Methylosinus sp. H3A: one gene and its partner. The protein of the gene in region 2 interacts with the protein of the main gene of each other region in a pairwise test. Links are inferred from orthologs where the notes say so. Each region holds a gene or a part of one and is shown on either strand. Other genes may lie near its edges. The genes, in order: gyrB and gyrA.

Evidence for each region.
Region 1: the proteins of gyrA (region 2) and gyrB interact in binary tests that used the Escherichia coli proteins (3 or more experiments, as listed by UniProt). The link is inferred for Methylosinus sp. H3A from one-to-one orthologs.

Annotation. Positions count from the first base shown.
Region 1 is NZ_JADNQW010000005.1:4,291,781-4,298,936, reverse strand. The notes cover bases 2,109-5,210. They hold gyrB (DNA topoisomerase (ATP-hydrolyzing) subunit B), read right to left. Parts: upstream 4,827-5,210; coding sequence 2,391-4,826; downstream 2,109-2,390. Other genes in these bases: glp (gephyrin-like molybdotransferase Glp), read right to left, coding at 5,006-5,210; IY145_RS22870 (DUF1289 domain-containing protein), read right to left, coding at 2,185-2,391. Outside these bases: IY145_RS22885 (mannose-1-phosphate guanylyltransferase/mannose-6-phosphate isomerase), read right to left, coding at 52-1,458; more of glp, read right to left, coding at 5,211-6,250; cyclic pyranopterin monophosphate synthase MoaC, read right to left, coding at 6,243-6,737; indole-3-glycerol phosphate synthase TrpC, read right to left, coding at 6,740-7,156. UniProt on the Escherichia coli protein: DNA gyrase negatively supercoils closed circular double-stranded DNA in an ATP-dependent manner to maintain chromosomes in an underwound state.
Region 2 is NZ_JADNQW010000005.1:3,724,228-3,731,528, reverse strand. Bases 2,274-5,520 are described here. They hold gyrA (DNA gyrase subunit A), read left to right. Parts: upstream 2,274-2,578; coding sequence 2,579-5,320; downstream 5,321-5,520. Outside these bases: IY145_RS20235 (hypothetical protein), read left to right, coding at 1-267; IY145_RS20225 (GCG_CRPN prefix-to-repeats domain-containing protein), read right to left, coding at 504-863; IY145_RS20220 (hypothetical protein), read left to right, coding at 1,037-2,188; IY145_RS20210 (glutathione S-transferase family protein), read left to right, coding at 5,546-6,181; IY145_RS20205 (Uma2 family endonuclease), read left to right, coding at 6,330-6,887; IY145_RS20200 (hypothetical protein), read left to right, coding at 6,994-7,301. UniProt on the Escherichia coli protein: A type II topoisomerase that negatively supercoils closed circular double-stranded (ds) DNA in an ATP-dependent manner to maintain chromosomes in an underwound state.

The DNA of each region.
Region 1 (7,156 bases), 570 kb from region 2 along the record:
ATCCGCTCTCGCGGCGTAAAAAATTCGTTCGAACGGGCCTCTATAGGCCCTCTAGGCGCGGCTATACAAATCGGCGAGACGCACGATATCGTCCTCGCCGAGATAGGAGCCGGTCTGCACCTCGATGAGCTCGAGGTCGATTCTGCCGGGATTGCTCAGGCGATGAATGCAGCCGATCGGCAGATAGATCGATTCGTTCTCGTGAACGAGCAGCGTCTCCTGATCGCGGCCGACCTCCGCCGTTCCCTTGACGACGATCCAATGCTCGGCGCGATGAAAATGCTTCTGCAGCGACAGACGCGCGCCAGGCTTCACGACGATGCGTTTCACCTGATGCCGATCGCCGGAATCCACCGACTGATAATAGCCCCAGGGACGGAAGATGCGCTTGTGCTCGCCCGCCTCGCGGCGGTTCTCGCGCTTCAATTGATCGACGAGCTGCTTGACATTGTCGCCATGCTCATGGCCGAGCACCAGCACCGCATCCTGCGTCGTCACCACAATGACGTCGTCGACGCCGACGACCGTCGTCAGAGTGTCGTCCGAGCGCACATGCACATTGCGCGAGTCGCGGATCACGCCATTGCCGCGCACCGAATTGCCGGCCGTGTCGCGCTCGGTCAGCTCCCAAACGGCGCGCCAATTGCCGACGTCCGACCAGCCGATGTCCGCCTCGATCACCGCGGCTCGGCGCGTCTTCTCCATCACCGCGTAATCGATGGAGGTCTTGGGCGCGCGCGCGAAAGCTTCGGCGTCCAGCACCAGAAAATCCAGATCGCGGCGCCCGGCGTCGATCGCTTTTTCGGCCGCCTCGAAGATCGCCGGCTCGAATTGCGCGATCTCCTCCTGCATCACATCGGCGCGGAAGATGAAATTGCCGCTGTTCCACAGATAGCCGGCGTCGATATAGCGCTGCGCCGTGTCGCGATCGGGTTTTTCGACGAAGGCCTCGAGCTTGGAGACCTCGCCGAAAAGCCGTTCGCCCGGTCGCAGATAGCCATAGCCGGTCGCCGGACTGTCGGGCTTGACGCCGAGCGTGACGATATGGCCCTCGGCCGCGGCGGCCGCCGCCTTTTTGCAGAGCTCGACGAGGCCTTGTCTGTCGCGCACGACATGGTCGGCGGCCAGCACGACGACGATCGTCTGCGGCGAGCGCCGGGCGGCGAGACCTGCGGCGACGGCGACGGCGGCGGCGGAATCACGCCGCGTGGGCTCGAGGACGATATCGGCGCAGGCGCCGATCTCACGCAGCTGATCGGTGACCAGGAAGCGATAATCGGCGTTGGAGATGATGACCGGCTTGTCGAAGGCTTCGTCCGACAGCGTCTCGATGGTCGTCTGAAAGGTCGATTTCTCGCCGATGAGCGGGATAAATTGTTTCGGGAGCGACTCCCGCGATTCGGGCCATACGCGCGTGCCCGCCCCGCCGCACATAATGACAGGCAGAATTTTTGTCATGTCTCGCCTTTCGGTCGAGGGATGATTCGGCGGGGGCAGATCATGAGAGGGAAGCCGTTTATCAGAATTTTCTCTAATAGATCGAGCGCTTCTATAGCGCAGGTCCCGTCCCTGCGGCCTTCCGCCAACGACTGGACGAGCTATAGGATGAACCCTCCGAGCTTGGCAAGTCGGCCGCGCTATCGTGGTGTGCGCTGGCTCACACGCGGCCGCCGTCCTGCGCGACAAAGGCGCGCCAACCGCCGAAATTCGTGATGTCTTCCGCGCCGGCGAGGGCCGCCGGCTCGACGAGAAAACCCTTGGGCGACGAGCCGTCGGCGAGGCGAAGCGCGCCGATGCAGAGCGGCGGCGGAACGGCGGCCACAAAGGCGCCGAAATTCGCGCGATCCAGTGATCAGACTTCGACCTCCACCTCGCCGCGTCCGGTCTCGTCGCGCAGCAGGCCGGGCTTGGGCGGCGTCTGTCCGACGAGCGCGAAGAGCCGATAGCCGCTGGTCGTGCGCGCTGCACGCAAAAAGCGCGCGCCGAGCGAGCGCAGCTCATCGTTGAGCGGCATGCCCGTAAGATGCGCGCCGACGACGGCGAGCTCGATCCGATCATCCATCGCCGGCGGCGGCTCAGCCTTGCGGGGGCGTGGCCGCCAGACGGTCGCGCCCAAAGTCGTTTCGCTGGCTGCGTGGAGATCGCGGGCCAGCGCGTCGGCGTTCGCCGGGCCGCGGTCTTCGCTCACGACGAGGGCGGCGAGGCCTGACGTTCTTCCTGCGGGCGCGGCAGGCGCGCGCGCCGCGCGGGGAGGGCGGCGAGGATGCGCTTACGCTCTCCCTCGGAGGCGGCGCCCCAGCCGGCTATCTCCGCTATCGTCCGCGCACAACCGATGCAGAAGCCGGTCTGCTGGTCGATCCGACAGATTTTGACGCAGGGACTCTCGGTCATCACACGTCCAGATTGGCGACGTTGAGCGCATTCTCCTGGATGAACTCGCGGCGCGGCTCGACGACATCGCCCATCAGCTTCACGAAAATATCCTCGGCCTCGGCGGCCTCCTTCACCTTCACCTGCAACAGCGAACGCACCTCGCGGTCGAGCGTCGTCTCCCACAATTGCTCGGCGTTCATCTCGCCGAGGCCCTTGTAGCGCTGGATCGCGAGGCCCTTGCGGCCCTGCGCGGCCATTGCGTCATAGAGCGCGAGCGGGCCGGAGAGCGGCGTCTCGTCGCCCCGCCGCGCCAGCGCCGCCGGGCCGGAGAAAATCTCGCGCAAGGTCTCGGCGCGCTCCTGCAGCTTGCGCGCTTCGCTCGAGGCGAGCAGCGCGGCGTCCAGCGTCACCGCCTGAGCGACGCCGCGCAAAGTGCGGTGGAAGACATAGCCGCCCTCGCGCAATTCGCCGGTCCAGCCACGCTCGGTCTCCTCTGCGATCGCATTGAGGCGGTTCGCCACCTCGGCCGCCTTCGCATCGGCCTGCGCCTCGTCCTGCGGCGGCTGCAAGGCGCCGGCCATGGTCGTCTGCTCCACCACATTGCGGTCGTAGCGCGAATGCAGGCTGGTCATGATCTGCCGGAAGGCGCGCGCATCCTCGAGCGCCTGGCGCAGATCCTTGCCGGCGCGCTCCTCGCCATTGCCGCAGCGGAGCACTGCGCCCTCCAGCAGCGAGTCGATCAGATAATCCTCGAGCGCGCGCTCGTCCTTCAAATATTGCGTCGATTTGGCCTTGGTCACTTTGTAGAGCGGCGCCTGAGCGATGAACACATGGCCGCGATCGATCAACTCCGGCATCTGCCGATAGAAGAAGGTCAGGATCAGCGTGCGAATATGGGCGCCGTCGACGTCAGCGTCGGTCATGATGATGATCTTGTGATAGCGCAGCTTGTCGGCGTTGAACTCGTCGCGTCCGATGCCGGTGCCGAGCGCGGTGATCAGCGTGCCGATCTGCTCGGACGACAGCATTTTGTCGAAGCGTGCGCGCTCGACATTGAGAATCTTGCCGCGCAGCGGCAAGACGGCTTGAAACTCGCGATTGCGGCCCTGCTTGGCGGTGCCGCCGGCGCTATCGCCCTCGACGATGAAGAGCTCGGCTTTGGCCGGATCACGCTCCTGGCAGTCGGCGAGCTTGCCGGGCAGATTGGCGACGTCGAGCGCGCCTTTGCGCCGCGTCAGCTCGCGCGCCTTGCGCGCCGCCTCGCGCGCGGCTGCCGCCTCGCAGACCTTGGAGACGACGGTCTTGGCCTCCTGCGGGCGCTCCTCCAGCCATTGGTCGAGCAATTCATTGACGACATTCTCCACCGCCGGACGCACTTCGGAGGAGACGAGCTTGTCCTTCGTCTGCGAGGAGAATTTCGGGTCCGGCGCCTTCACGGAGACGACGCAGGTCAGGCCCTCGCGGCAATCGTCGCCGGTCAGATCGACCTTCTCGCGCTTGGCGAGGCCGGAACGCTCGGCATAGCCGGTGATCTGCCGCGTCAGCGCGGCGCGAAAGCCCGCGAGATGCGTGCCGCCGTCGCGTTGCGGAATATTATTGGTGAAGGCCAGAACATTCTCGTGGTACGAGTCGTTCCACCACAGCGCCACTTCGACATTGATCTGATCGCGCTGGCCGTGAATGAGGATCGGCGCCGAAAGCAGCGGCGTCTTGGCGCGGTCGAGATAGCGCACGAAGGCCTCGAGCCCGCCCTCGTAATAGAGTTCCTCGCGCTTCTGCTCCGCATGGCGCATGTCGGTGAGCACGATACGCACGCCGGAATTCAAAAAGGCGAGCTCGCGCAGACGGCGCTCGATCGTCGCAAAATCGAATTCGATCATGGTGAAAGTGGCGGAGGAGGGCAGGAAGGTGACTTCCGTGCCGCGCTTCGGCTTGCCGTCCTCGATCGGCGCGGCGCCCACGACGGCGAGCGGCGCGACGGCGTCGCCATTGGAAAACTCCATGAAATGCTCGCGCCCCTCCTGCCAGACGCGCAGCTTCAGCCATACGGAGAGCGCGTTGACGACGGAGACGCCGACGCCATGCAGGCCGCCGGAGACCTTGTAGGAGTTCTGGTCGAACTTACCGCCGGCGTGCAGCTGGGTCATGATGACCTCCGCCGCCGAGACGCCTTCCTCCTTGTGGATGCCGGTCGGAACGCCGCGGCCATTGTCGGTCACGGTGCAGGAGCCGTCGGCGTTCAGCGTCACGGTGACGAGCGTGGCGTGGCCGGCGAGCGATTCGTCGATCGCATTGTCGACGACCTCGTAGACCATGTGATGGAGGCCGGTGCCGTCATCGGTGTCGCCGATATACATTCCGGGACGCTTGCGGACGGCGTCGAGCCCGCGCAGCACCTTGATCGAATCCGCGCCATATTCTTGCGGCGTCGTCGCATCGGCGTCGTCGGTCATGGTCGGGGACTCCTCAGGGGTGAACAGGACGATTCGAGAGCTTTGATTTTACCGCTAAACGCGGCCGAAAAGCACGAAAATCCGAGGCCTACGAGCCACAGGCGAAGCAATCCAGAGCCGTGAGGCCGCCCTTGGATCGCTTTGCTGCGTTCGCGATGACGACTCACCGAGGCGGCGGCTCACGCCCCGGCGACGAAAGCCCCCGGCAACCTCAATATACGGCAGGCGCCGCCCGCCTCCACCGCGCCAGCGCCCGCCTCGCGAATGAGCAGCGCCTGCGAGCGCGCGAGCTCAGTCAGCAGCGAGGAATCCTGCAAGGCTTGCGGCGTGGCGACGAGGCGTCCCTCGGCGTCGCGCGAGAGCGTCGCGCGCATATAATCGCGCCTTCCCTTATTGGCTTTCAGCGGCGCGCCGGCGATGGCGGCCTCGCTCTCGTCGGCGCCTGCGTGCGGATCGCCCTGCAGCGCGCGAATGAGCGGGTCGAGAAACACCAGAGCGCAGACGAAAGCCGCCACCGGATTGCCAGGCAGGCCCAGAATGCGTGTGTCGCCGAGCGTCCCATGGATCAGCGGCTTGCCCGGCCGCATGGCGATGCGCCAGAAGTCGAGCGTCATGCCTTGGTGGGCCAGCGCCGGCCGCAGCAGATCATGATCGCCGACCGAGGCGCCGCCGAGCGTCACCAGCACATCGGCCTTCGCCGCGCGTGCCTGCTCGAGGCCCTTTTCCAGCTCCGCTATGTCGTCGCGGAAAATGCCGAGATCGATCACCTCCGCGCCCGCGGCTTCGGCGATGGCCGCGACCGCATAGGAATTGCAGGCGATGATCTGGCTCGGCCCGGGCTCGGCGCCCGGCGGAACCAGCTCGTCGCCCGAGGCGATGAGCGCGACGCGGGGACGGCGCGCCACCGGCAGCAGCGGATGATTGATCGCGGCGGCGAGCGCCAGCTCGCTGGGGCCGAGACGCGCGCCGGCGAATAGCGCGGCGTCGCCCTCGCGGAAATCGAGGCCGCGCGGTCGAATGTGCCGTCCGGCCGGGGGTGGGGAGGCGGCGCCGATGCCCGCGGCGTCGACAGTCGCGTCCTCTTGCAGGAGGATCGTGTCGGCGCCTTCGGGAACGGGCGCGCCGGTGAAGATGCGGACGGTCTCGCCCGCTCCGAGCGGCGCATGATAGCCATGGCCGGCGGCGCTCTCTCCGACGAGTCTGAGCCGCGCGCCGGGCGCCGCGAGATCGGCGGCGAGCAAGGCATAGCCGTCCATGGCGGAGACCGCGACCGGCGGCTGCGTGCGGCGAGACACGAGATCCTTCGCCAGAGTGCGGCCGAGCGCCTTCGCGAGGGGGGCGTCTTCTTCTCCAGAGAGGCGCGTCACGCCGGCGAGCACGCGGGCGAGGGCCTCGTCCACGGACAGCAATTTGTCGTCAGCCATTTTGGTCCACTTCGTCGCGACGCCATTCGCCGGAGCGTCCGCCGCGTTTCTCGACGAGCTCGACGCCCTCGATACGCATCCCGCGATCGACGGCCTTCAGCATGTCGTAGATCGTCAACAAGGCGACGCCGACCGCGGTCAGCGCCTCCATCTCCACGCCGGTCTTGCCGGTCACCGACACTTCCGCCGTCGCGCGCACGCCCGGCAGGCTGGCGTCCGCCTCGAGATCGACGGCGATCTTGGTGACGGGCAGGGGATGGCAGAGCGGGATCAGCTCATGCGTCTTCTTCGCCGCCATTATGCCGGCGACGCGCGCGACGCCGAACACATCGCCCTTCTTCGCCTGCCCCTCGACCGCGAGAGCGAGCGTCGCCGCATCCATCACGATGCGCCCGCGCGCTATGGCGACGCGCTTCGTCTCCGCCTTGTCGGAGACGTCGACGATATGCGCTTCGCCCTTGTTCGAGAGATGCGTCAGCGATCCCATGTCTATGCGCGCGTCCGTCTGTGCTCGCCATTGGCGGAGCCATGCAGCAGCTCGCGCGTCGCTGTCGCCACATCCTCCTTGCGCACGAGGCTCTCGCCGACGAGGAATGTGTAGACGCCCGCCTTCTCGAGCCGCAGGCAATCCTCATGGCTCGTGATGCCGCTCTCGGCGACGATGATCTTGTCCTTGGGAATGCGCTCGACGAGACGCTCGGTCGTCTCCAGAGTCACATCGAATGTGTGCAGGTCGCGATTGTTCACGCCGATGAGCCGCGTCTCGAGCGCCAGCGCGCGGTCGAGCTCTTCCTCATTATGGACCTCGACGAGCACATCCATGCGCAGATCATGCGCCGTGGTGTTGAGGCGCTCGGCTTCCTCGTCGCCGACGGCGGCCATGATGATCAAGATGCAATCGGCGCC
Region 2 (7,301 bases):
GCCTATGAGCGTGCGGTTTTGTCCATGCTGCCCGAGACGACGCGGGCGCGCTTCGATCGACTCGCGAAATCGGTCGACGACCGATCCGGCGTCGCGCTCGCCCGGCCGATCGTCGACGATTCCTATGATGCGCTGGAAACGGTGTTCGACGAATACAAGCATGAGGTGGCGGAGAGCCTGCTCGCCGCCGCTCTCGCGGATACTGTCGCCGATTTGCCGGAGAAACTGGGCGCTCTGGAGAAAAGTCTGCTCACCGAGCGTCTTTAAGCCTCGAGCCGCGTGGGCGGAGACTGGAGGCCTCGGAGGGAATCGAACCCCCGTACAAGGATTTGCAGTCCTCTGCGTAGCCACTCCGCCACGAGGCCCCGGACGTCGACGCCGAAAGCTCGACGTCGACGTGAGAAGGCTCGCTCATACAGGACATGTCGGCGAACGGCAAGACTTTGCGCGGCGCTCGGCGAGAACTCGGTGAGTTCTTCCACTTCTCGGCGCGCCGCGCTCGATCACCAGTGATTCGGCGCGCAACGACCCCATTGATTGACGTGGAAGCCGGGGCCGCAACGGAAGCCAGGACGCGGACCATAGGCCGGCGGCGGATGATAGCCTGGACGCGGACCGTAAGCGGGCGGCGGCGGATGATAGCCAGGACGCGGACCATAGGCGGGCGGCGGCGGACGACGATGCGGCACGCAGCGGCCCCAGGGATCGACGTGCCAGCCCGGGCCGCAGCGTCCGCCGATCTCCTGCGTGAGCGAGCCGGCGGCGGCTGCGTCTGTCAGCGGCGCGGCCGGCATGGCCATCGCCGCCGGCGCCTCGACGCCGGCGAGCGCGAGCGCGGCGACGAAAGCTAGTCTGAATTTCATTTGTGTCCTCCTATCGGAATGCGCAGCGAGGGCGCGAGCATTGGCGCATGGGAATGAACCGGCGGTGAATGACGCGCATAAAAGGGCGTTAACCGATCGTTCATCGCAATGCTAAGGCTTTGTTCAACTCCGCGAGGCAAGCTGAAGTCTCGTCAGTCCAGCGGAGCTCGCAGATGAGATCGAATGTCGCGCCATCTATGCGCCTACTGGCCGGCGGCCTGATCCTGGCGGCCGCGGCCGCTGATATCGGATGCGCAGTCGCCGAGTCGCGTCGCTCGCACGGCGGCGGAGCGCTCATAGAAGAACTCGGCGCCCCCGATGGCAAAGGTTTCGACGACATCGTCGTCAAGCTCGCGCCCCTCGTCGCATCCAAGCCGGAAAAGGCGGCGCGTCCGGCCGAACGTCCGCCGGCGGCAGCTCTCGAGGCTCCGACGGTCGCAGCCGCTGCGCCGACGCCATCGATCGATTCGGCGAAGCCGGCGCCCGCGGCTCCGGTCTTCCTGCGCGAGCCGTTTCCCATCATAGAGAGCGCGCCTGTCGAAGAAATCGCCAAAGCTCGAGAGCCGGACGTCGCGGTCGAGGCGAAGGCCGAAGCGTCGACGGAGCCAGCGCCGGAGGCTGTGACGCCGGCCGTTGTCGAAGCGAAGGGCGAATCACAACAGAGTGAGGCGCCTGTCGCCGAGCAAGCCGCGCCGGCGCCACGCGCGGAAGAGCCGTCGCCGTCGGAAGAAGAAAGCGAGTCGCCGCTCGCCGTCTGGCAGGCGCTCGTCGCAGCCCTCGCGCTCGTCGGGCTGCTGGCGATGAAATATGTCAAGCGCGGGCCCGCGCCCCGCGCCGCCGAGAGCGAGCCCAAGCCGGCGAAGACCGCGGAGCGCGACTCCCAAGAGGAGGGCGGGAAGGCCCAGACCGGCCGTTTCGCCGTGCTTCTCGCGGCGATCGCCGCCGCGCGCGCGAACATCGAGCCCATTCGCGCCAAGATCGCCGCGCTCCGTGGGAAGACGGCGGAGCGCCCGTCGCAGGCGACCGCCGCGACGCCGAAAGACGCGCCGAAAAAGCCGAAGACATTGGATTGGACGGAAGTCGCGGCCGCGTTGCGTGCGCGAATCAGCGGCGCGAAAGCGACAGGCGGGCCGGCCGCGCCCCAGCCCAGTCGCGTGATCGCCCTCGTCGAGACGGAGGCGAGGGGCAGAGGGACGGACGCCAGAGGGGCCGACGCTTGGGAGGCGAGCGAGGAGGATGGGCCCGAGCTGCTCGAGCCCGGCGACGCCAGCGCCCGGACGATCGTCATGAACGCCCGGCGGCGGCTGCGCGCGGCGCAGAGCTGACGCCGCAGCGAAACCAATTGGAACGAAAATGAATCGGAAATGATTTGAAGAACTTTTCTAAACCCGTGTTTCTCCGAGAGGAACCGCGGGGCGGCAGGCCCGGGCAAACTGGCGTCGCAGACAAGAATCGCCTATAGGAAAAAGGCGGTTTCGAGCGTTGTCGACGGCTGCTGAAAGGCTCCTGTCCGGCGCGCCTCGTTCGAAACGTCCTGCGAGCGCGACCTCCGCGGCCCGCCTCTCTCTCGAGCGGCGAATCTACAACTCGCCTCACCTTCGTCGGCGAGACGGGTCGACGATGAGACGACGCTCACTCCACAGAGCCGGCGCTGAAGCGCCGCGGCAGGTTTTCGCCGCGGCGGGCGCTGGACGATCCATCGGATTGGCGAGCCATTGGCCGAGAACGACACAGACGACACTGGACCGACCCCGCCCGGCTCCGATATTCGCCCGGTTTCGATCGCCGACGAGATGAAGCGCAGCTATCTCGATTACGCGATGAGCGTGATCGTGAGCCGCGCTCTGCCGGATGTGCGCGACGGTCTGAAGCCCGTGCATCGGCGCATCATGTTCTCCATGCACGAGAACGGCCATACGCCCGATAAGCCTTACGTGAAATCGGCGCGCATCGTCGGCGACGTCATGGGTAAATATCACCCGCATGGCGACGCCGCGATCTATGACGCGCTGGTGCGTATGGCGCAGCCCTTCTCGATGCGGCTGCCGCTCATCGACGGGCAGGGCAATTTCGGCTCCGTCGACAACGACCCGCCGGCGGCCATGCGTTACACCGAGTCGCGCCTCGCCAAGCCGGCGCTGGCGCTGCTCGAGAACCTCGATGAAGGCTCCGTCGATTTCAAGCCGAATTATGACGACAAGGAGATGGAGCCGACCGTCCTTCCGGCGCGCTTCCCCAATCTGCTCGTCAATGGCGCCGGCGGCATCGCCGTCGGCATGGCGACGAATATTCCGCCGCACAATCTCGGCGAAGTGATCGACGCCGCCATCGCGCTGATCGACCGGCCCGACATGACCGTCGCTGAGCTGATGGAGATCGTGCCCGGCCCGGATTTCCCCACGGCGGCGACGATTCTGGGGCGCGGCGGCATTCGCAACGCCTATTCGACCGGGCGCGGCTCGATCATCATGCGCGCCAAGGCCGAGATCGAGACTTTGCGCAAGGAGCGCGAGGCGCTCATCTTCACCGAGATTCCCTATCAGGTGAACAAGGCTGCGCTGATCGAGCGCATCGCCGAGCTCGTCCGGGAGAAGAAGATCGAAGGCATTTCCGATCTCCGGGACGAATCCGATCGCCAAGGCATGCGCATCGTCGTCGAGCTGAAGCGCGACGCGGTGGCGGATGTGGTGCTGAACCAGCTCTGGCGCCATACGGCTCTGCAATCGAGCTTCCCGGTCAATATGATCGCGCTCAATGGCGGCCGGCCGGAGCTGCTGACGCTGAAGGACGTGCTCGTCGCCTTCGTCGATTTCCGTGAGACGGTCGTCACGCGGCGCACGAAATTCCGCCTCGCCAAGGCGCGCGACGCGGCGCATCTGCAGGTCGGCCTCGCTATCGCCGTCGCCAATATCGACGAGGTCATCCGCCTCATCCGCACCTCGGCCGACGCCGCCACGGCGCGCGAGGCGCTGATGGAGCGCGAATGGCCGGCCAAGGACATGGCGCCGCTCGTCGCGCTGATCGCCGATCCGCGGCATGTGCTCTCCGAGGATGGCGCGATCCGCCTTTCCGAGGCGCAGGCGCGCGCCATACTGGAACTGCGCCTGCAGCGCCTCACCGCTCTCGGCCGCGAGGAGATCGCCGAGGCGCTGAACAAGCTCGCCGTCGAGATCGCCGAATATCTCGAGATTTTGCGCTCGCGCGAAAAACTGTTCGGGATCGTCAAGGACGAGATGATCGCGGTCAAGGAGCAATATTCGACGCCCCGCCGCACGCAGATCGTCGATGGAGACGGCGACGTCGAGGACGAGGATCTGATCGCGCGAGAGGACATGGTCGTCACGGTCTCGCACGCCGGCTACATCAAGCGCGTGCCGCTCTCGACCTATCGCGCGCAGCGGCGCGGCGGCAAGGGTCGCTCCGGCATGCAGACGAAGGAAGAAGATTTCGTCCAGCGCCTCTTCGTCGCCTCGACGCATACGCCGGTGCTGTTCTTCTCCTCGCTCGGCCGCGCCTACAAAGAGAAAGTGTGGCGTCTGCCGCTGGCGGCTCCGCAGGCGCGTGGCAAGGCGCTGGTCAATCTTCTGCCGCTCGAGCAGGGGGAGCGCATCACCACCATCATGCCGCTGCCGGAGGACGTGTCGAGCTGGGCGACGCTCGACGCCATATTCGCGACGACGGGCGGCACGGTGCGGCGCAACAAGCTCTCGGATTTCTCCGACGTGCGCCGCTCCGGCATCATCGCCATGAAGCTCGACGAAGGCGAGGCCATCGTCGATGTCGCCACCGCGGCGGAGCAGGAGGATATTCTGCTGACGACGCGCGAGGGGCAGTGCATCCGCTTCCCGGTGAGCGATGTGCGCGTCTTCCAAGGGCGCACCTCCATGGGCGTGCGCGGCATCGCGCTCGCCGACGACGATCGCGTGATATCGATGTCGGTCCTGCGCCACTTCGAGGCGGTCGGCGACGAGCGCGCGGCCTATCTCAAGCGCGCCGCCGCTCAGCGACGCAATGCGGGAGCGGAAGGCGCGGAGGAGGGCGCGGCGGAGACTGAGGAGGCCTCGACCGCGATCGAGCTGACGGAAGCGCGCTTCCGCGAGATGGAGCAGGCGGAGCAGATCATCCTGACCGTCTCCGAGAACGGCTATGGCAAGCGCAGCTCCTCCTTCGAATATCGCATCACCGGACGCGGCGGCAAAGGCATCGTCGCCATGGCGGTGAACGCCCGCAACGGCAAGCTCGTCGCCTCCTTCCCCGTGGGCCGGGGCGACGAGATCATGCTGGTGACCGACGGCGGTCAGCTCATCCGCTGCCCGGTGGAGGGCATACGCATCGCCGGCCGCGGCACGCAGGGCGTCATCGTCTTCGACACGGCGGAGGGCGAGCGCGTCGTCTCGGTCGAGCATTTGGCCGATGCGGGCGAGGCGGAGGAAGAGGCGGGCCCCGAGGCGGGCTGAGCCTCGGATTTCGTCGACGACAGCGTTTCGCCGAGATCGAGTTTCGGCGAAACGCGGTGTTTTTTCATGGAATTTTCGCGCGGGGGCGCGCTCCGATTTTTTTTGCGCTGCGTCCGATCGCCGCCTCGGCCCTTCGACAAACGCAACCCGGCGTCAATGGCGCTCGCGCGCGCATCCGTCTAGACTCGTCTCGTCACGCAGCTTGTCCAAGAGGGGGAAAAACGCATGCTCACGATCTGGGGACGGCGCAACTCCTTCAATGTGCAGAAAGTCATGTGGCTCGTCGGCGAGCTCGGGCTCGATCACGCCCATGTGCCGCTCGGCGGCGCCTTCGGCGGCCTCGACGATCCGCAATTTCGCGCGCGCAATCCGCATGGCCGCATTCCGGTCATCGACGACGAGGGCGTCGTCGTCTGGGAGTCTCATGCAATCTTGCGCTATCTGGCCGCGCGCCATGGCGGCGAAGCATTCTGGCCGTCCGATCCGGCCGCGCGCTCTCATCTCGATCGCTGGATGGACTGGGCGCAATCGTCGTTGCAGCCGGCCTTCGTCGACGGCGTTTTCGTGGCCTATTACCGCACGCCGGAAGACAAGCGCGATTGGCCGGCGATCCGCGCCGCCGTCACGCGTTGCGCGCAGCATTATCAATTTCTCGATAGCTGGCTCGCGGATCGCCCTTTCCTCGCCGGCGACGATCTCACCCTCGCGGATATCCCCGCCGGAACGACTTTGTTTCGCTATTTCGCGCTCGACATAGAGCGGCCCTCGCTTCCCAATGTCGAGGCTTGGCATGCGCGCCTTTGCGAACGGCCCGCCTATCGCCAGCATGTGATGGTGCCCTTCGACGATCTGAAAGGCTGAGACGCCGAATGGCGCGAGGGGCGAAATTGGGATAGAGTCATTCCGTGTTTCATTGAAACACGGAATGACTCTCTAGGCTTTTGTTTTGGCGCCTTTCCAACGCCGAACCGGTGTTCCCTTCGGCTGGAAACGCGCTAGGATCGGTCTCATGAACGCGCTGCCGAAGACGAAGATGACAGCCGAGGAGTTCGTCGTCTGGGCCGAAGGTCGGCCCGGCCGCTATGAGCTCGTCGACGGCGAAGTCTTCGCTCAGGCGTCGGAGCGCGTCGCCCATGCGAAGGCGAAGCTCGCTGCTGCGCTCGCCTTGCAGGACGCCGTCCGCCGGGCCGGGGCGCCTTGCCATGTTCTCCCGGACGGAGTCGCCGTGCGCGTCGACGCCGCCACCGTCTTCGAGCCCGATGCGCAGCTTTATTGCGGTCCCGAGCTTCCGCCAGACGCGCTGCTCGTCGAAAGCCCGCTCGTCGTTGTCGAAGTGCTGTCGCCATCCACCGGACGCAATGACGTTCTCGGCAAGCTCGAGGGATATTTCCGCATCGCGAGCGTCGCGCATTATCTCATCTTCGATCCAGATTCGCCGCTCGTCATCCATCATCGCCGCGGGCAGGGCGGCGATATACTGACGCGCGTCATTCGCGAGGGCGATATACAGCTCGACCCGCCCGGTCTCTCCTTTCCGCTCTCGGCCGTCTACGGCGAAGCGCGCTGAACGCCCCTGTGTCGGCGCGCACAGCCTCATGCGAGCGCTGCGCCTAATCTCCTCTGCATCCGATCGCATTTCTTTCACGCGGCGGTTTCACAAAAGGAGATTGAAAATGTCGAAAGTGCTTTTCATCGATACGAAGACCGAGCATACCCTCGCGCCTGGCGCGACGGTTCATGGCTGGTGGAACAACGCCTCGCCCTTCAACGCGGTGTGGGATGCGCAGGCCGTGCCCTTCGCCACCGGCAGCACCGCTAGCGGCTTCACGCAGGACACGTCGCTCGAGGTGACGCGCGTTTGGCGTCATTACACGGTGACGGAGATCAAGCCGAACCCGCAGTCACAGACCGTCGACACCAAGGACGAGACCGAGATCCATTACGAGATCAAGAATATCGGCAATAGCGTCGCCAAATTCCA